2 regions of the Brevibacillus jepli genome follow, and region 2 is predicted to be linked to the other one. Evidence: predicted binding sites of a transcription regulator. Region 2 holds the regulator's gene; the other holds the start of a gene.
What was found. The regulator CtsR, encoded in region 2, represses protease genes until heat stress. The targets are predictions, from matches to a motif close to ATGGTCAATAAAGGTCAAACA.
Positions count from the first base shown of each region.

Region 1: clpP (ATP-dependent Clp endopeptidase proteolytic subunit ClpP) is a predicted target of CtsR. The motif match lies at 6,152-6,172, and genes of this name have one in related genera.

Region 1 is NZ_JBFEFW010000039.1:4,467-15,388, reverse strand. Features, by position in the region: gene AB1L17_RS27970 (ABC transporter substrate-binding protein) at 17-1,033, shown strand; gene AB1L17_RS27965 (hypothetical protein) at 1,101-1,256, opposite strand; gene AB1L17_RS27960 (PAS domain S-box protein) at 1,462-3,330, shown strand; gene AB1L17_RS27955 (DUF4023 domain-containing protein) at 3,366-3,500, shown strand; gene AB1L17_RS27950 (branched-chain amino acid ABC transporter substrate-binding protein) at 3,755-5,002, opposite strand; gene AB1L17_RS27945 (copper amine oxidase N-terminal domain-containing protein) at 5,182-5,643, opposite strand; gene AB1L17_RS27940 (hypothetical protein) at 5,859-6,080, shown strand; gene clpP (ATP-dependent Clp endopeptidase proteolytic subunit ClpP) at 6,212-6,814, shown strand; gene AB1L17_RS27930 (aminopeptidase P family protein) at 6,883-8,145, opposite strand; gene AB1L17_RS27925 (H-type small acid-soluble spore protein) at 8,346-8,525, opposite strand; gene AB1L17_RS27920 (hypothetical protein) at 8,542-8,724, opposite strand; gene AB1L17_RS27915 (HPr family phosphocarrier protein) at 8,852-9,109, opposite strand; gene whiA (DNA-binding protein WhiA) at 9,159-10,106, opposite strand; gene AB1L17_RS27905 (gluconeogenesis morphogenetic factor MgfK) at 10,115-10,922, opposite strand, start outside.
Region 2 is NZ_JBFEFW010000031.1:284-11,205, forward strand. Features, by position in the region: gene AB1L17_RS25310 (MGDG synthase family glycosyltransferase) at 5-1,126, shown strand; gene AB1L17_RS25315 (HAD hydrolase-like protein) at 1,156-1,833, shown strand; gene AB1L17_RS25320 (CtsR family transcriptional regulator) at 2,035-2,499, shown strand; gene mcsA (protein-arginine kinase activator protein McsA) at 2,530-3,048, shown strand; gene mcsB (protein-arginine kinase McsB) at 3,068-4,144, shown strand; gene AB1L17_RS25335 (ATP-dependent Clp protease ATP-binding subunit) at 4,210-6,660, shown strand; gene radA (DNA repair protein RadA) at 6,766-8,133, shown strand; gene disA (DNA integrity scanning diadenylate cyclase DisA) at 8,142-9,218, shown strand; gene pssA (CDP-diacylglycerol--serine O-phosphatidyltransferase) at 9,308-10,036, shown strand; gene AB1L17_RS25355 (nucleoside triphosphate pyrophosphohydrolase family protein) at 10,133-10,528, opposite strand; gene AB1L17_RS25360 (PIN/TRAM domain-containing protein) at 10,814-10,922, shown strand, end outside.

The sequences.
Region 1 (10,922 bases), on a different contig from region 2:
AGGGGGATTTTCCATCATGCGCAAAACTTCCATGCGTTTGATGTTGGGGGCTATGCTTTCCGCTGTCCTGCTCGTAACAGGCTGCGGAGGACAAGCAACGCCTTCATCCAGCACATCTTCTTCTACTCCAGCCGCTTCAACAACTACACCAGCACCTACACCGGCAGCGTCTGAAGAGAGAGAAGTAAAACACTTCATGGGGACAACAAAAATAAAAGGAACTCCTCAGCGTGTCGTCGCTCTCACAAGTGAAAGCACAGAAGCAGTTCTTGCATTAGGGATCACGCCCGTTGGGGCTGTCATGAGTGGTCTGGGTAAACCAGGTGACCCATGGCATCCACATATTAAAGAAAAAATGAAGGATGCAGTTGAATTGGGTGACGAGAACCAACCAAACGTTGAGCTGATCGCCAGCCTGAAGCCAGATCTGATCCTGGGAACAAAAGGACGCCAAGGGCAAGAAAAAGTATACGCTCAGCTTTCCGCGATTGCCCCAACCGTCTTCTCTGAGGATCTCGTAGGCAGATGGAAAATCAACTTTGCCCTTTACTCAGAAGCTCTGAACAAAAAAGCTGAAGGCGAAAAGCTGATGGCTGATTTTGATAAGAAGATTGAAGATGCAAAAGGAAAACTGGGTGACAAGACGAAGATGAAAGTCTCTGTCGCTCGTTTCGTAGCAGGCAAAACTCGTCTTTACTTGAAAGACACTTTCTCTGGCGTTGTTTTGAGCCAGCTCGGCTTTGCTCGACCAGCCTCCCAAGACATCGATGAGTTTAAAAAAGACATTACAAAAGAGCTCATGGCTGAAATGGATGGCGACGTCTTGTTTTACTGGATCGGCGATTACTCCGGTGATGGATCTGCGAACAAATACACCGAGGAATGGATGAAAGATCCGCTCTATCAAAACCTGAATGTCGCGAAAAACAAAAAAGCATTCGAAGTTGACGAAGTGATCTGGAACGTAGGCGGCGGTATTCTTTCTGCTGAGCTGCTTGTTGATGACATCGTAGAACGCTTCTCCAAACTGTAGGCTATCAAGCCAGTCAAAAAAGCAGGAGTGGTTGAGATAACCACTCCTTTTCCTTTGCCTGAATGTATTATTGATCGAGTTCCTTAGTCCCGGCATCTTTACTGGGCAGAATCGGATCTATTTGTTCAGGTTTACGGGAATAAGCTTTGTTAGTAACCAAAATCGTCGCCCCGATGATTACGACAAAAATGAGCACCAGCGCTACGATAAAACCCGTTGTCATGCATACACCCCCGACTTTTTTCTAACTCTTATTATAGCTGATTTCCATACGAGTCAGAACCTTCATCCAGTACCAATTCATTTGCATCACAACACAATTACAAACAATTCGAAATTAATTGATAGGAAAATGGCTCCTCTATCTCGAATATTTACGACGACGTTCTCTCATTCAAATACTTGATAGCCAATGCGGGGGAAATAAGATGAACAAGCTAAATACCCCTTTCTTATGGAAAAAGAAACGCTCGAAAAAGGAAATTACGCAAGTGTTGTTTCCAGATCAAATATTAAAAGCATTTTTTCACTTTACGACGGATGCGATTTCGATTAGTGACCTCGATAACAATATCGTGTTGGTGAATCATGCTTTTGAGCAATATTACGGTTGGTCAAAGGAAGAAATCTACGCTACGCCACACTGTTTTATTCCAGACGAGTACAGGAACGAGACCAAGCAATTATTTGATGCGGTAAGAAGCATGGGCGTATTGCTTACCAATTATGAAACCGTGCGCCAGCGAAAAGATGGCACAGTAATGGATGTCGTCTTGTCAGCTGCTCCTATCAAAGACGAAACAGGAAAGATTATTGGTGCTTCCTGTATCACCCGTGACATTTCCGACCGCAAAAAAATTGAAGAGACTCTGCGTCAAACCGAAACGAAATATCGTCTCCTCATCGATCATACCCAGGACATCGTGACGATATATGATTTAGCCATGAGACGCATCTACGCCTCCCCATCGATCGAGCAATTGGGATATGTACCAGCCGAGGTCACTTCCCCTAATAATGTACAGCTCACTCATCCAGAAGATATCCCAACGTTTCAGGCAAAATTTCAAGAAATCATGGTAACGAAGCAACCTGTTCATTTCGAGACGCGCTCTATGGATAAGTACGGGAACGAGGTCTCCTTCGAAGCTCGGGGCATCCCCATTCTAAGTGCCTGTGGAGACGTCCAAAACTTTATGTTTGTGTCACGAAATGTCACGGATCGCAAGTACTCGGAAGCTGCCTTGTTTAAAAGTGAGAAAACGAACAAAATCATCTCGGAATACACCGATGACTTCATTCTGATTACGGACATACATGGGGACATCATCCACCTCTCCCCTTCTCATTCACGCGTCATTGGAATGAACGAGAATTGCCGCCATATCACCTTCACAGACATTCATCCAGAAGATCGTCAGACCGTCATCAACCATTTTCACCATATGCTAGCAACGAAGGAACCGAGGATATGCGAGTTCCGCTTCCAAACGAAAAATAATAAGTGGATCGTTCTCGAATCAAAAGGAGCCCCCATCCTGACAGAAACGGGAGAGTGCGATGGCTTTATCATCGTATCGCGTGATATTACAGAGCGCAGAAATAACGAGGATTTATTACGGAAGGCCGAAAAGCTCTCCGTGATTGGCGAGCTGGCAGCCGGGATCGCTCATGAGATTCGCAATCCGCTTACATCATTAAAGGGCTTTATTCAATTTCTGTATCCAACCATGAATGATAACAAGCGCTATGCGGACATCATGCTCTCCGAACTGGACCGGATCAATTTTATTGTGAGTGAATTACTAGTCTTGGCCAAGCCGCATAGCATTCAGATCAAGCCGCTTCCGCTCATTCCTTTACTGGAAAAAGTCTTGGCACTATTAGCTTCAGAGGCCAATTTGAAAAACATTCATCTTCGAACAGAATTTGCTTTTCAGCCGATCATTGCCGGAGAAGAAAATCAGCTCAAGCAGGTTTTTATCAACATCATTAAAAACGCCATTGAAGCGATCGACGGATATGGTGAAGTTCTTCTTACCACCGCCTTAAAGGACGAAAATCAGGTTCTCATCACGCTTACGGATACTGGCTGTGGAATCTCGGAAGAAATGATCCACAAATTGGGCGCCCCCTTTTTCACGACAAAAGAAAAAGGAACTGGCCTTGGGCTTATGATCAGCAGCAAGATCATGAAAGACCACAACGGCAGCTTGGAAATAAAAAGTAGAGAAAACGAAGGCACGGTGGTAGAGATTACGCTGCCGATTGCACAGGACCGAATTGGGCCATCCTAGGAAGGTGTATATTCCATCATCAGTGGAGGTGCCCTATGGATTTCACCAAAATGAGCACAAGTGAGTTCGTGGCCAAAATTCGCGAATCTCAGGCGAAAAACCTGCGAAGCAGACAGCACCAAGGCTACGGTCATCCCGAAAAACGTTTGCCCAGCAAGCAAGGCATTTAACAAGCAAAAGCCCTCCCGCGAGCTCCTTTGGCTCAAACGGGTGGGCTTTTGTCATTGTTATTGTGGATCTTGTTTATTCAGGTTACGGTCTCTTTCTGACTTTTGCTTCTGAGTGCCTTGCGACTTGCTGCTGTGCCCTTGATTGCCACCGTTTTTCGTATTTCGATTGTTTGACATCTGAATCCCTTCCTTTCCAGCTCTGGTCTTCATGCCAAACGTAGTATGTCCCAAAACGGCTTATTCATCATGAATGATTACTTCGCTTCACCCATGAATACTTTCTTTCCGTCCTCATACTTGTACACGTATACGGAAGCAAAGTCGTTGTCGCCTTTTTCGTTGAACGTTACGTTAACGAATTTGCCTTTGTAATCTTTGGTTTTGTGAACAGCTTCCAGCACTTGTTCACGGGTTGGCTTTTTGCCGCCGTTTGCTTTGATCGCTTCTTCCAGACCGTTCAGCATAACACCCATGGAGTCATAACCAAACGAAGTGAAGATCCCTACCTTGTTGCCAGTCGCGCTCTCGAAGTCAGTGATCCATTTCTTGCCATCTTCCGTAGCACCAATATCGCCAACAGTAGAAGTAAATACAACGTTATTGGCATTTTCTGCACCAGCAATTTTTATCAGGTCAGCGGAGTCGTAGCCATCGCCACCCATGAAGACACCTTTGAAGCCTTTTTCACGTGCTTGCTTCACGATGATACCTGCATCAGAGTAGTATCCGCCGAAGTAGATCATCTCCGGGTTTTTCGCAAGGATTTGGGTGATGATCGCGCTATAATCCTTCTCCCCTGCCGTTACCCCTTCAAAGCCGAGAACTTGTACGCCATCTTTTTCAAATTGCTTTTTCACTTCTTCAGCAAGACCTTGTCCATAAGCAGCCTTATCATGCATGACAAAAGCTGTTTTGATATTCAACTGATTTTTTGCAAAAACCGCAGCTTTGGAGCCTTGTTGATCATCACGCGCACAAATGCGGTGTACGATCTTCTTGCCTTGCTCAGTCAAATCAGAGCCTGTCGCGGATGGCGATACCATCACGAGGCTTTCTTGCTCGTACTGAGCTGCTGCTGTAATCGAAGCACCTGTTGTAGCATGGCCTACTACCCCGACTACATCAGGATTCGAAATCAGCATTTGTGCGACTGCTACCCCTTGTTTCGGGTCAGCTTGATCGTCTTGAGCGGACAGCTGCACGTCAAATCCAAGTGCTTTGAATGCTTCTGCCTTTTCTTTCAACGCATATTCAGCACCAGCCTTAGCTGTGCTGCCGTAATCGGAATATTGACCAGACATCGGACCTACCACGGCAATCACGAGCTTCTCAGTAGCTCCGCTCGCTCCACCCGTGCTACCTCCGCTATTGTTACTCGGCTGTGGAGCTGCACTTTGTCCACCAGTGCCTGTACCAGCACCTGTACCGCCGCCGCAACCTGCTAGCAATGTGCTCAGAGCAAATGTCGCAGCCAGTATCGACAATGATTTCTGTTTTCTCATAGCAAAACTTCCCCCTCTTTATTTATGAACAAACTATGAATCACAATCTTATTGTAGGATATTTTAGAAAATTTGCAATAGAAATGATAAAAAGAAGAATCAATCATATTATGGGAAAGCTGCACAGAAGAAAATAACCACTTCTACGCATAGAAGTGGTTATCTGGACAAAACGAATGTTACTTCGTGATTGGAATGCTTAGCTTGTAGGTAAGAGTTTTTGCATCGTACTCTACTGTTGCACCCAATTCTTGTGCGATGAATACGAGCGGAACAAGCACTGCTCCCGTCACTGGACGTGGCGGATTTGCGATACTCGTCTCTTTGCCGTTTTTATAAGCAAAGTTTTTGTCTTCGTACATACGCAGAGCGTACTTGTTTTCTTTGGCAATCAGCAGGGATTTGGTCGTGCTATCCCATGCTGCGGTTCCGCCCAATGCAATCGCCAATGTGCTCGCATTTACATAAGCCACACCGTTTTCTGTTACGATTTCTTGTGGGAATGGGAACTCCTTGCCGTTAAGCTGAACCTTGATTTTTTGTTGCTGTACAGGTGCTGTTTGAGCAAAAGCAGCAGTTGCTGCTACACTTCCAGTCAATAGAGCCGCTGTCAGCATCAATGTCGAAAACTTGCGAAGCATAAGAAACACCCCTTAAATTTGATGAAATGAATTCCAATTTTGTAAAGTTCGACACAAATCAACTTTTTCCTTCTTTTTTATTCCATACTTTTCCTATGTAATTCTCTCGCCAAACATGACCAGACTAGGAAAAAAATAAATATCCCGCGAACAAATGTTTTTGTGCACAACCTGTGCATAACATTGTGGATAACTATCGAAAGTGAGGCTAACTCATGGCAGGGGAACGCTTTTTTCTCATATATCAAGAAGCAAGTGACGAAGAATGCTTATTAACCATTGAGCCATACAAGGATCAACAAGAGCTGGCGGAAGCCATTAATCAGCTTCAAGCCAAACAAGTCGATGAATACACGATCATCAAGGGAAAAAAGATGAAGGCCACGCTGAAACTTGCGGTTGATTTGACCGAAGCTGATGAGAATTCCAAGGAATGATTGTTTTCTTTTTCGAGTAGGTTTAGAGAGAGGTAAATTGGCAAACATGGTAGTGAGGGCACGCAGTTATGTGTTTGACCTTCATTGACCTTTTGTGTATGATATTGTTACAAAGAGAGGAGGAAGACTAGATGCACATGAATTTGATTCCAACTGTCATTGAACAGACGAACCGCGGGGAACGTGCTTACGACATTTATTCCCGCCTGCTCAAGGACCGCATCATCTTTCTGGGAACCCCAATCAACGACACCGTAGCCAACATCGTTGTGGCACAGTTGTTGTTCCTTCAGGCGGAAGATCCGGAGAAAGACATTCACCTGTACATAAACAGCCCAGGTGGTTCTATTACTGCCGGTATGGCGATTTACGATACGATGCACTTCATCAAACCTGATGTGTCCACCATTTGTATCGGAATGGCTGCTTCCATGGGAGCTTTCCTACTGGCTGCCGGGGCAAAAGGCAAGCGCTTTGCTCTACCGAACAGTGAAGTGATGATTCACCAGCCATTGGGCGGCGCACAAGGACAAGCGAGCGACATCGAGATTGCCGCTAAACGTATTTTGAAGATGCGTGATCATCTGAACACCATCTTGGCTGAACGCACAGGTCAGCCTTTGGAGCGCATCCAAAAGGATACCGATCGCGACAACTTCCTCTCTGCCGCAGAAGCAGTAGAGTACGGATTGATTGACAAAGTGATCACTTCCGAACCGTCTTCCAAAAAATAAATGATCGTAAGTAAAAAAAGCACTCGTGCCTAATCTACTGGCCGAGTGTTTTTGTATGTTTTGTATGCCTATTCCTTTTTCCCGATCAACAATTCCACCTCTTCGATTTCCTTCGGGATCTGCGATGATAGCACCTCGCAGCCGTCTGCTGTTACTAACACATCATCTTCAATCCGAATACCAATTTCTTCTTCCTCTATATACAGACCGGGTTCAATCGTGATCACCATACCGGGTTGCAAGGCAGTACTGTAATCTGGTATATCGTGCGTATCCAGTCCAAGGTGATGAGACACGGAATGGTAGTAGTATTTTGACAGCTCACTGCTATCTTGGATGAGACCGAGACGTAGCAGACCATCTGCAAAGACTTGTTTTGTGACATCATTTAGTTGTGGAAGTGTGACACCAGGCTTCACTGCTTCGATGGTCTTGATTTCTGCTTCGAGCACGAGTTGATAGATCTCCTTCTGACGTTCTGTAAAGCGACCATTCACGGGAAACGTTCGCGAAATATCAGCCGCATAGTAGTTCGATGTTGCACCGAGGTCGAGGAGGACCAAGTCACCGTCTTTCGCACACTGATTGTTGGCTTCATAGTGCAAGACAGTTGCATTGAGCCCGCTAGCAATAATGGGTAAATAAGGGAGCTCTCGAACACCATGCGACTTCAACGAGAAATCATAGTGCGCCTCTAGCTCATATTCCATGATTCCAGGACGTGCATGCGACCACATGCGCCGGATTGCTTCATCCGTAATCGCAACCGCGCGTCTGATTTCTTCGATCTCTGCCGGACTCTTCACCATACGCAGTTCTTTTAGCCATGGGCCGGCGTCGTGAATCTGCAGAGTCCGGTATTTCTTCTGCGCGTCTTCGGCAAAAGTCTCGGCAGGGGTCAGCTCATCGTTCCACAGACAGCGATACAAGTCAAGATAGAGCGAGCCCTTTCCTTCGCAGCGCCTTATAAAGGTTCCAAATGACTGGTGCCACTCATCGAGATAGTCGAAGTGTTCGATACCAGACTGCTCTTTCGCCTCTCGATCCGATAAGACGGCTCCTGTCCATTTCGCTTCCAGTTCATTTGGGCGCTGAAGAAATAACGTTTCGGTCACGGTGCCCGCGCGTTTCGTGATCATGAGAATGAGGTTGCTCCCGGCAATGCCGGTTAGATAATAGAAGTTGCGATTCGGGGTAAACGGATATTTATCGTCATGGCTGCGTGTCTTGACCACCCCTGAAAATAGTACCAATGCGCTGAAATCAGGCATTTTTTCCGCGAGTCTTTGACGGCGATTGATGAACTCTTTTGGATCCATGGATATTGTCATTTTTCTCCCCCTCTTCGTTGAAAACACTTTGAGTTCAGTATAGTCTGACAATTAATATTTTAGGATACTTTTATCATTTGGGAAACGACTTTACCCTTTTATTGATCTATACAACAAAGAGCAGTTCCTTTAGGTAAACTGCTCCTTGTTATAGTAGATTGCTACCGCATTTTATTAAACGATCCTGCGATAGATCATTGTTATACTTCCATTAACTGACTGACATAAACGGTACGACTATGTCCTGGATTCTTTTCCTCATGGACACTTGCTGTAGAGGTTTTCTCGTCTACCGCATCGATCCACACGGCTTGTCCTTCGTACTCAACCTTGATATGGTCGTCGGATTTCATGATGGCTTGTGCTCTCGATACATTCATAAGTGACTGACTCCCTTTATTGATCATCGTCAAGGGCTTGCTTGGCTGCCGTAGCCCCTGTCATCGTGTCTACACTTGTCTCTTCAATCAGGCCATTTTGGTCGGAAACAACTCCGCCCCCTAGTCCCTCGTTTATCATCCGATCAATGTCCATGTCATAACAATCGCGGCCTTCGTGACACGTATCACGGTTACTCATGTCTCATTCCTCCTTCATGCAATATACATGGTTAGAAATGCCCTGCGCGAACTGAATTGATACATGTACATCAAAACGATCCACAAAAAAAGACACCTCCCTTAAGGGAAAAGTGTCTCTCATGAGTCTATTCTTCCTTGCTTACCAGATTCGTAAGGCTGGTGACTGCCTGGGAGGCATCCGGCCCTTCTGCCAAAATGGTAATTTCCGTTCCAGAGCTGATTGCGAGGCTCATGATACCCATGATGCTTTTCGCATTGACCTTTTTGTTGCCTTTTTCTACGAAGACTTCCGATGCAAAACGGTTGGCCTCCTGTACGAAAAAGGCTGCCGGACGAGCCTGCAAACCGGTCTTTAACTGAACCACGACCTGCTGTTGAACCATGAATGGACCTCCTTACTTGTAGACTATTATCCTTTAGTATATCATGCATCTACATCGAAATATTTTGTTTTTCTCGTATTTTGTCAGCGATTTCGTTAATTTTTCGCAAGCGGTGGTTAATGCCCGATTTGCTAACAACTCCGCTCGGCACCATCTCTCCCAATTCTTTCAAATTGATGTCAGGATGAGCCACTCGAAGCTCCGCTACCTCGCGCAGACGCTTTGGCAAATTCTCTAATCCCATCTCTTGATCGATGAGTTGAATATTTTCCATTTGTCTGGTTGCTGCATTCACCGTTTTGTTAATGTTGGCGATTTCACAATTGTGTAAGCGGTTCACCGAGTTGCGCATGTCCTTTACGATTCGGACGTCCTCGAAATACAGAAGAGCCTGATGAGCCCCAATCAAGCTCAAAAACTCTGTAATCTTCTCGCCTTCCTTAATATAGAGAACATACCCTTTTTTCCGCTCGATGCACTTGGCATTTAGTTTATACCGATTGGCGATCTTGGTCAATGCTTCGCAAAAATCCTGATAGGAAGTGAAAATCTCCAGATGATAGCTGGACGCCTCTGGATGATTGACTGAGCCTCCCGCCAAAAAAGCACCACGCAAATACGCTGCTCGACAGCAGGACTTTTTCACAATTTCTGGAGCTACTCCCGGGATAAACGATAGGCTTTGATCCATGATGCCCAAGTCTTGCAAAATCTCATTGGCCTTATTCGGAATACGCACAATGTAGACGTTATTTTTCTTCAGACGCATCTTTTTACGAACCAGAAGTTCAGCGTGTATCTGAAACAGCCTCTTGATTAATGTGTAAATACGTCGGGCAATCGCCGCATTCTCTGTTGTCACATCCAGCACCAGTCGTCCGGCTCCAAACTGCAGACTTCCATTCATCCGAATCAAGGCTGAGAGCTCTGCCTTGCTGCAGCAATCGGCACCCTCCGTCATGGTAAGCTCTTTTTTGGTATGCGCGGCGAATGACATCGACTTCACTACTCCTTCTCTATCTTCAGCACCTTCCGTCTTCGCTTGACGAGTGACACAACCTGCTTGCTGACAGCATGTGCATCATGACGTAGGTATCCATCCTCAAATGTGACCAGCGACTTCGCCACAACATGCAGCCCAAGCTGGCGCAATTGTTTTAGGTCACATAGGACAGGAGCTGCTCCTTTTTCCGCGTATTTATCCAATACATGAATAGGCAGCTCGGCTGAATTGACAATGATCGTATCCAAAAATGGTCTATCTACATGTTCATACATAACATTCACATGCCTGGATGCAGAAAAGCCGTCTGTCTCTCCCGGCTGCGTCATAACATTGCAGATGTAAATTTTCGGGGCTTCAGCGCGTGTAATCGCTTCAAATAACCCGCGTACTAATAAATTGGGCAGGATGCTCGTATACAAGCTACCAGGCCCAATCAAAATGGCATCCGCTTCGGCAATTGCCAGCAAGGCTTCGCTTAGAGGAACTGCATCCTCCGGATCGAGGAAAACTCGCTTAATTTCTTTGCCAGTCAACGGTATTTGGGATTCTCCGATTACGAGAGATCCATCTGTCATTTCCGCTTTCAACCGAATGGATTGCGTGGAAGCAGGTAATACATCTCCACGTACCGCCAAAACTCCACTTAATGTTTTGACTGCGGTGACAAAATCTCCAGTGATTTCGTTCATCGCTGCAAGTAATAGATTTCCCAAATTATGCCCTGCTAATCCCGTGCCTGTGGAAAAACGATACTGCATGACTTTTTCCATCAACGGCTCTGTATCGGCCAGAGCAGTCAATACATTT
Region 2 (10,922 bases):
GTTCATGAAAAAAATTCTAATCTTTTCCGCTTCCATCGGTAACGGTCACAACCAGGCAGCGCGGGCCATGCAAGAAAGCTTGGCCGAGAGTGGTTGCACATCGATGATCATTGATACGTTGGAATATATTAGCCCCACTTTTCACAAGATCTTGCTGGAAAGCTATATGAATCTGTTGAGATTGTCACCAAAGATGTGGGGCAGAATCTATCATAATACAGAAAAAAGCCGCTTCTTCGATATGAATGTGCTGATGAATAAGTTATTGGCAAACAAACTAAAAAAGCTGATCAACAGTGTACAGCCTGATGCCTTCATTGCTACGCATCCATTTGCCAGCTGTATGCTCTCCGTACTGAAAGGGAGAAATGATTGGAAGGAACCGATCTATACGATCATTACCGACTATACAATCCATCCTTCATGGATTAATCACCACATCAATTATTACTTCATCGGACATGAACAGTTGTATTACCTGTTAGATGTGTACCGGCAGGATCATCAAAAATTCATTCCGATGGGGATTCCCATCATGCGTAAATTCAGCTTGCCATTGGAACCAGATCTGATTCGGCAGAAGCTCGGTCTTGCTCCTGAACAAAAAAGTATCATTCTTTCAGGCGGCGGATTGGGTCTTGGTTCGATGGAAAAGGTATTAGATGGTCTGGAAGAGATTAATATTCCGTTGAAAACCTTTGTGTTAACAGGGACAAACGATAAGCTGTACAAAAAAGTTGTGAACCGTACGTATCGCCACGAGGTAGTACCGCTAAAATTCATCAATAATTTCCACGAGTACTTGGAAACGGCTGATTTAATTGTAACTAAATCAGGTGGACTCACATCAGCTGAAGTGATGAGTAAACGGGTACCGATGATTATTTATAACCCTTTGCCTGGACAGGAAGAGAGGAACAGTCACTTTTTGCTCAATAACGGATGTGCGGTACATGCCAATCTGTCGGAGCAGTTGATTTACTTTATTGATGAACTATTACACAGCCCGTCAAAAGTCGACTATATGCGGCGAATGGGGCAAAAAATCTCGAAGCCAGATGCTGCACAACGAATTACCGAGTTTATCATGGAAGACATGAATATGGTGCAAGGAGAAGTAGAATAGCTGCCTAGCCAGACAAAATGGAGGAGCCCATGAGTGTACCATACGCCATATTATTTGATATGGATGGCACGTTACTGCAAACAGAAAAGCTGTCTACACCAGCATTTATTCGAACGTTTGACCAGCTTCGTCAAAAAGGGCTATGGCAAGGTGAGACCCCTGACGAACGTGAACTGATCCATGTACTGGGAATGACGATCGAGCAGATTTGGGATAAATTGCTGCCGGGTGCGAGTGATGAAGCCATTCGCTCAGCAGACGCTTTCTTATTAGACAATGAAATCCAGTTAATCAAAGAAAGAGTGACCGAGCTTTATCCAGAAGTAAAAGCAACCCTGGAAAATCTGCATGCAAAAGGATTTGCTTTGTTTGTAGCGAGTAATGGTCAGGAAGCGTACATCGATGCCATTTGTCACGAATATGGGTTAAAGCCGCTGATGACCGACCTATACTCGGCTGGCCGATTCCGTACGCAAACGAAAAATGACCTGGTTGCAAAACTTTTGTCTGATTACAAAGTCGGGCAGGCAATCATGGTAGGCGATCGCCACTCCGACGTGGAAGCAGGGAAGACCAATGGCTTATTTACCATTGGATGCGACTTTGGTTTTGCCAAACCAGGTGAACTTGACGGTGCCGATGTCATCATTACCAGCTTCTCTCAGCTGCTGAGTCATTTGCCAGCAATCGACACCAATGCACAATAACAAACATAAACCATTCCTCAGGGAGTGGTTTTTTTGTTGATGATGTCCTTGTTTCAAGCGACCCTCTTTTGCCCACACTAGAATGTGTAAGGGACACTTGCGGGCACGCAATAAACCCATTATAATTAACGTCAAAGATAGTCAAAGTCAATGGTGACAACACTCTTAAAGAACAAGCACAGAGGAATAGGAGGCGATGACTTGCGTAACATCTCGGACATCATTGAACATCACTTGAAAAGCATCATTACAAACAGTCCCAATGGATCGATCGAGATTCAGCGTAGTGAGCTTGCCGACCATTTTCAATGTGTGCCGTCTCAGATCAACTACGTCATCAATACGCGTTTTACTGTTCAAAAAGGATATATCGTAGAAAGTAAACGCGGAGGCGGCGGGTATATTCGAATACGCAAGGTGCAAATTGTCAGCAAAGCACGCTTGCAGGAATTGTTAACGGAAGAACTGATTGGCGAAAGTATCAGTCAGAGCGTAGGAAACGCGATCGTAGAAAGATTGCTGGAGGAAGGTCTAGTCAACATCAGGGAAGCAACATTAATGAAAATCGCTACCTCGCGAAGCGTTTTAACTCTAGAAGCTGAATTGCGAGATCGTTTGCGGGCAAATATTTTAAAGCAGATGATCGCAGCGATCTTGTTGAGGTAATTAAAAGCAAGCGTTAGGAGGTATGATGAAATGAACTGTGAGGAATGCGGAAAACGACCGGCGACACTGCATTTGACGAAAATCGTCAATGGTGAGAAAACCGAATACCATATTTGCGAGCACTGTGCTCAGGAAAAAGGCGACGTCTTTACCGGCTTTCACAACTTCAGCATCAATAATCTCCTGTCAGGACTTTTAAAATTCGATCCCATGCAAAAGAATGGACGCGAAACAGCGACGAATAAGCCGCTTCAATGCGAAACATGTGGGCTCACATATTCTCAGTTCAGTAAAAGCGGCCGATTCGGCTGTAGTGATTGCTACACCTTTTTGGGTGATCGACTGGACCCACTTTTCCGCAGGATTCATGGGAACACACAGCATAGTGGAAAAGTACCAGAGCGGACGGGTGGTCAACTGAAGATCCGCAAAGAGCTGGAGCAATTAAAGCAAGCGCTGCAAAGTCATGTCGCCAGTGAAGAGTTCGAGAAGGCTGCAGAAATGCGTGATCGAATTCGAGCACTGGAACAAAAAATGGCCCAATCGTAGCAAGGGAGGTAAGCTGGTTATGTCCCAGAAGCAGTTTATGCAAAATCCGTGGAGCAATTGGATGAAAGGAGAAGGTCCTGATTCCGATATTGTCATCAGCACACGGTTGCGTATTGCCCGTAACCTGCGCCAGCACCCTTTTCCGTTATTGGCAACGGACTCGCAGGGCGAGGAAGTCGTCAGAAAGGTAACTGAAGTAAGCGATTCGCAGGCCATGCGCAAAAAGCATCAGCTCCAGGTCGTCCATATGGACCAAATTAACCCATTAGAAAAACGCGTTCTCGTCGAGAAGCATCTGATTAGCCCTCATCTGGCGGAGGAATCACGCAAAGGCGCTGTATTGCTTCGAGAAGATGAGTCTGTCAGCATCATGGTTAATGAAGAGGACCACATTCGAATACAGGTACTTTTACCCGGTTTTCGCTTGAATGAGGCGTGGGACATAGGTACGAAGATAGACGACATTTTCGAGAAAAACTTGAACTACGCATTCGACGAGAGTAGGGGTTATCTTACTAGCTGTCCAACGAATGTCGGCACGGGAATACGTGCGTCTGTGATGCTGCACCTGCCAGCTCTGGTGATGACCCAGCAGATCAGCAGAATTTTACAGGCAATTAATCAAGTTGGTCTGGTGGTTAGAGGAATTTATGGAGAAGGAAGCGAAGCATTAGGGAATCTTTTTCAGTTATCCAATCAGGTAACACTGGGGATGTCTGAGTCAGATATCCTTTCCAACCTATACGGCGTAGCCAGGCAGATCATCGAACAAGAACGAGTAGCACGTACGTACTTGCTGGAGCATACGCGTATATCTTTGGAGGATCGCATTTTTCGGTCATATGGCATCCTGATGTATGCCCGTACGGTAGAGTCCAAGGAAGCGGCTCAGCGCTTGTCTGATGTGCGGCTGGGTATTGATCTTGGTATCATCCCGAATGTATCGCCGCTGGTTCTAAACGAACTGCTGGTAACGACACAGCCAGGGTTTTTGCAGCATCATGCAGGACAAAAGCTCACGCCAGACCAACGCGACGAAAGAAGGGCACGGTTGATTCGTGAGCGTCTGCGCGTAGTTGAATCACAAGAAGAGTAGTACGAATGGTAACACGCAATTGTTAATCTATAGAGAAAAAACACGGTTATACGGAGGTGTACGATATGATGTTTGGACGTTTTACAGAACGAGCACAAAAAGTACTGGCACTTGCACTGGAAGAGGCGGTTCGTCTCGGCCACAAAGATATTGGGACAGAGCATGTGCTACTGGGACTCATTCGAGAAGGCGAAGGGATTGCAGCAAAAGCATTGCAATCACTCGGGCTTGGCCTCGATAAAATCCAGAGCGAAGTGGAGTCGTTAATCGGGCGGGGAACAGAGCAGTCCGGTAGTAATTACACACCAAACTATACACCTCGCGCCAAAAAGGTCATTGAACTGTCTATGGATGAAGCCCGCAAGCTGGGTCACACCTATGTGGGTACTGAACATATTCTACTTGGCTTGATCCGTGAAGGGGAAGGCATTGCTGCTAGAATCATGAACAATCTGGGCGTTAGTCTGAACAAGGCACGTCAGCAAGTTCTTCAGCTTCTGGGAAGCTCAGAAATGATGGCATCTCATCAACCGTCTGGAGGAAATCCAGCGGCAAATACACCGACATTGGACGGTTTAGCTCGGGATCTGACAGCAATCGCTCGTGATGGTGGGCTCGACCCGGTCATCGGTCGCCAAAAGGAAATTGAGCGTGTGATCCAAGTACTTAGCAGACGCACCAAGAACAACCCTGTTCTGATTGGTGAGCCTGGTGTAGGGAAAACCGCAATCGCAGAAGGTCTTGCCCAAAAAATCGTCAATAACGAAATTCCGGAGACACTTCGTGACAAACGCGTCATGACATTAGATATGGGTACCGTTGTCGCGGGAACCAAATATCGCGGTGAGTTCGAAGATCGTCTGAAAAAAATCATGGACGAAATTCGCCAAGCCGGAAATATCATCCTGTTTATTGATGAGCTGCACACCTTGATTGGTGCAGGTGGAGCAGAGGGTGCAATTGATGCCTCCAATATTTTGAAGCCTGCTCTGGCACGTGGCGAGCTACAGTGCGTGGGTGCTACTACGCTGGATGAATATCGCAAGTACATCGAAAAGGATGCGGCACTGGAGCGTCGTTTCCAACCAATTCAGGTCGATGAACCAACGGCTGAGGATGCTATAAAAATCCTTCACGGTTTGCGTGATCGCTATGAAGCGCATCACCGTGTCAAAATTACAGATGAAGCAATCGAACAGGCAGTGAAACTGTCTGACCGCTATATTTCAGATCGCTTCCTGCCTGACAAGGCCATTGACCTGGTCGACGAGGCGGCATCCAAGGTCCGTTTGCAATCCTTTACCGTTCCACCGAACCTCAAAGAGCTTGAGGGACGTCTGGAAGAGGTGCGCAAGGAAAAGGACGCAGCGGTACAATCGCAAGAATTCGAGGAAGCAGCAGCACTTCGCGATCAGGAGCAAAAACTGCGGGAAGAACTGGATAAAACGAAAAAAGACTGGAAAGAGCGCCAAGGTCAGTTAAACATGGAGGTTACTCCTGAAGACATCGCTCAAGTTGTAGCGAGCTGGACGGGTATCCCGGTGTTGAAGCTGAAGGAAGAAGAAACCGAGCGCTTGCTGAAGATGGAAGAGATTTTGCACGATCGCGTCATTGGTCAGGACGAAGCAGTCAAATCCATCTCGCGTGCCATCCGTCGTGCCCGTGCTGGTCTCAAAGACCCAAAACGCCCGATCGGTTCGTTTATCTTCCTGGGTCCTACCGGTGTGGGTAAAACTGAATTGGCTCGTGCCGTAGCGGAGACGCTATTCGGTGACGAAGACGCAATGATCCGAGTGGATATGTCCGAGTATATGGAGAAGCATTCTACAGCTCGTCTGGTAGGTGCCCCTCCTGGCTATGTAGGCTTTGACGAAGGCGGTCAGCTGACCGAAAAAGTGCGTCGTAAGCCTTACTCCGTTATTTTGCTGGATGAAATCGAGAAGGCCCATCCAGATGTATTCAACATCTTGCTACAAGTATTGGATGATGGTCGTCTGACAGACTCCAAGGGACGTACCGTTGATTTCCGCAATACGGTTGTCATCATGACTTCCAACGTTGGAGCGAGCATGATCAAGAAGAATACGACACTCGGCTTCACGACCAACGATTCGGAAAGAAAATATCAGGATATGAAGGACAAAGTCATGGATGAGCTGAAGAAGAGCTTCCGTCCTGAGTTCTTGAACCGTATCGACGAAGTCATCGTGTTCCACTCCTTGGAGCAAGAGCACATCGAACAAATCGTATCTCTCATGACAGAAGAGCTGCGTAAACGTTTGAAAGAGCAAGACATTGATTTCCAATTGACCGAAGAAGCCAAGAAGGTATTGGCAAAAGAAGGCTTCGATCCGGCCTACGGTGCTCGTCCTCTGCGTCGTGCTATTCAGCGCCACATCGAGGATAATTTGTCCGAGGAATTGCTCAAGGGCACGATCAGTAAAGGCGATACCGTCAATATCGAAGCCGAAGAAGGTAAGCTGGTTGTTAAGCGTCTTGAAAAATCGAAATCGTAAGCGGGTCTAAACGTAATAGAATGCCTCCTGATTCGGGAGGTATTCTTTTTTTGGGTGCGTAATTATGATAAAAGTAGAGAAAGAAATCCAAGTGAGGGTGCGATTATGTCAAAGTATAAAACGAAATACGCGTGTCAAGAATGTGGCTATGAATCGCCGAAGTGGATGGGAAAATGTCCGGGATGCAGCAACTGGAACACCTTAGTGGAGGAAGTAACGGTAAAAAACGCACATCGTCACGAAGGTCTGAGTGGCGGTCAGCGCCAAGCGGCGATCCCATTAACCCAGGTAGCAAGTGAAGAAGAGCCTCGCATGGATACAACCATCGGAGAATTGAATCGTGTGCTTGGTGGAGGACTCGTTCCTGGGTCACTCATTTTGGTCGGGGGGGACCCCGGAATCGGAAAATCGACATTGCTTTTGCAGACCTCGTTTGCCTTGGCACATCAAGGGGCAAAGGTTCTCTATGTATCTGGGGAGGAGTCGGCAAAGCAAATTAAAATTCGCGCGGATCGACTTCATATGCAAACGCCGCCGATGTTTGTATTGGCAGAAAATGATTTGGATTTGATCGAACAGCATATTAATCAAGTAGACCCTGATGTACTGATCATTGACTCGATCCAGACGGTGTTTCATCCCGCCATCCAATCAGCTGCGGGAAGTGTTGCGCAAGTACGCGAGGCGACTGCCCAATTAATGAGAATTGCCAAAGGAAAAGGGATCGGTACCTTCATCGTTGGTCACGTAACCAAGGAAGGCTCCATCGCCGGTCCGCGTATGCTTGAGCACATGGTGGATGCTGTTCTCTACTTTGAAGGAGAGCGACATAATACGTTTCGAATCTTGCGCGCCGTCAAAAACCGCTTTGGTTCGACAAACGAAATCGGCATTTTCGAGATGAAGGATCGCGGTTTGGAGGAAGTAGCGAACCCATCGGAAATTTTTTTGGCAGAACGTCCATTCGGCGTTGCGGGTTCTACTGTAGTAGCAAGTATGGAGGGCACACGTCCCGTATTGGTTGAGCTGCAGGCTCTCGTTGCTCCTACTAGCTTCGTTACCCCAAGGAGAACAGCAACAGGGGTCGATCATCAGCGGGTGGCGATGATTATGGCTGTATTGGAAAAGCGCATGGGCATGATGCTGCAAAACCAGGATGCTTATGTGAATGTAGCAGGTGGGGTAAGATTAGATGAGCCAGCGGTTGATTTGGCGATCGCCGTAAGCATTGCTAGCAGCTTCCGTGATCACGCTACCAATCCACATGATGTCGTCATCGGAGAAATTGGATTGACAGGTGAAGTGCGCGGTGTCTCCCGTATTGAACAACGAGTGAGAGAGGCACATAAATTAGGCTTTAAACGCGTCATCATACCGGAGAAAAACATCCGCGGTCTGGATGCACCAGAAGATATTCAAGTGATCGGTGTCAGCAATATTGCTGATGCGTTGAACGAGGTGATAAGGAGGTAGGAGTGGGCATGCAGGGGAACAACAAAAGAACTCCACAATTCGGTGATGTGCTTCGCCTCGTGGCACCCGGAACACAGCTTCGTGAAGGGTTGGAAAATGTTTTACGGGCGAAAACCGGGGGCTTGATCGTCATTGGGTACGGTCCGGAGATGAAGACGATCGTAGATGGCGGTTTTTCCATCAATTGTGATTTTTCTCCTGCCCATTTGTATGAATTAGCGAAGATGGATGGGGCGATTATAGTTAGTGAGGACGCAAAGCGCATCCTGTACGCCAATACACAAATTTTCCCACCCTCCTCTATCCCTACGAGCGAGACAGGGACTCGGCATCGCACAGCGCAACGGACGGCAATCCAAACCAATCATCTGGTCATTGCTATCTCTCAGCGTCGCAATGTGATCACGTTGTACCAGGGTCATTTTCGGTATGTCTTAAGTGAAAGCAGCGTTATTTTGGCCAAGGCGAATCAGGCAGTCTCTACGCTTGAGAAGTACAAGGCTGTGCTGGATCAAACGTTGACGAATCTCGGTGCATTAGAATTTGAGGAGCTCGTTACCTTACATGAGGTTGCCTCTGTTTTGCAACGCATTGAGATGGTGATACGTATAAAGACAGAGGTATCCAAGTACATATGTGAATTGGGGGTAGAAGGAAGGCTTGTCAGTATGCAGCTGGAGGAGCTTGTTTCAAACATTGAGGAAGAGGCCCATATGCTCATACGGGACTATTCCAGAGATCCATCCTATTCACCTGATCTCGTGCTCAGGGACATGAAAAAACTGAACTCTGATGAAATGCTGGAGCTCACATCTTTTTTAAGAGCGCTGGGGTATTCCTCCAATGCCAGTATGCTGGACGAATCGGTTTCTCCAAGAGGTTATCGAATCCTGTACAAGATACGGCGTCTGCCCATATCGATCATCGCGAACCTGGTAGAGCATTTTCATCATTTACCACGGATTATGATGGCTACGATTCAGGAATTAGACGAAGTAGAAGGAATTGGTGAGGTCCGAGCGAGAGCGATTAAAGAGGGACTGAAACGGATTCAAGAACAAGTGTTCATTGACAGGCACATTTAAAGTAGAATAGGATAAAGGCATTATTTGTATTCAGCATTTGCCTAGGGGACTAACCTGCTCCTTACGCAAAAGAAATCAGGAGGTAGTCTATGTTCGTGAAATCGTTACCGAACATACTAACCGTAAGCAACTTGTTTCTGGGAGTTTTAGCAATTATTCTTGCGTTTCGAGGCGATCAATACGTCGAATATGCAGCGATCACAGTGATCATTGGTATGCTGGCAGATGGGCTGGATGGACGTGTAGCGCGTATGCTAAATGCCCAAAGCGAGTTCGGGAAGGAACTGGATTCACTCTCTGACGTCATTACATTTGGGATTGCGCCAGCGTTCATCATGTATGTTGTCGTCTTGCAACACTTTGATTTGCTTGGGATTCTCATAACAGCCATTTTTCCGATCTGTGGTGCGCTTCGTTTGGCGCGTTTTAACGTACAGGCCGGGGTTCCGGGGTATTTCATCGGTTTGCCAATTACGGCAGCGGGTGGCGTACTGGCAACACTTGCACTCTATCATCAAGTGTTCACTCCGGTATTGCTTGCCGTAAGTATGTTGCTTCTTGCGTTTTTGATGGTATCCAAGGTCAAGTATCCTAACTTCAAAAAAGTGGGGATTCCAAAATCGGCCTACTGGATCACACCGATTATCATTGCGATCGTGGTTGTCGTTGCGATTAAGTATCCGCAGCAATTTCCAAAAATCGTCTTCCTGCCACTTGCTTTTTACGCTCTGTATGGAATAAAAAAAAACGTTGACTTTCTCGTCAAAAAATTACGTAAGCGTAAAAACAAAGAGGAAGAATCCGTACCGTTTGAATAGTTTCAGCATGAAAAAACCCACACTTTTATGTGCGGGTTTTTCTTTTTTTGTATGCAACTTTTTTAGGGGTTCATTCGTAATACGAGTGAAGGACTTTTAAGAGAGATTGAAGACACCCAGAGTATTCAGTCGGTTGGTTTCTTTCTGTAGCACATCTTCCAGCTTGATGTCAGTAATATTGCACAAGGCTGTGAGGTAAAAGAGGTTCTTGCCTAGCTCGGCAGTAACTACGTCGCGACAATGCTCGCACAGCGGACCGTTAAAGTGGGTGTCCAAATGGGACTTGTTGTCCTCCAGATTTTTGTTGGAATCGTACGTCTGTTTTTTGGCAACCACTTCTACACAGCCGCATTCGGTGATGGCTTTTGTCAGTGAACGGTTAATACGGGATGCCGTTTCCTGAACTTTGGACATGACGTCCAGTACGCTTCGATGTCTGATCAAAAGCTCTGATACTTGCGTTTGAAAGTCGTCTACGTTTCGAATGTCCATCTGGTTCACCTCTGCTTTAGGCTGTTGGTATCGTCACAATTTTCGCTCATTGTGTTACTGACATTATAAGAAGGGAGTCAGCTCTCTGTCAATTTATCATCGAAAGAAACAGGTGTTCCCGGTTGACGAGAAAATGACAACTATGTTAAAATTTTTGGCTATTTGACATGGTAAAATCATTTTTGCTATAGTGAGGGAAAGTAATATGATCAATTGTCATGATTTGGAAAGAAATAGGGTTTTACTCTTAGGCTTCTGTCTATATTAATAAAAGGAGGTGAAGGCATGTTACGCCGAATAGGAAAATTCTTTTTTGTTTTGGTTGGTGGAACCTTAGGGTATCGATATGGTGATGACCTGTTCTCTCTGCTCGATCCACTGTTAAACTTTGGTG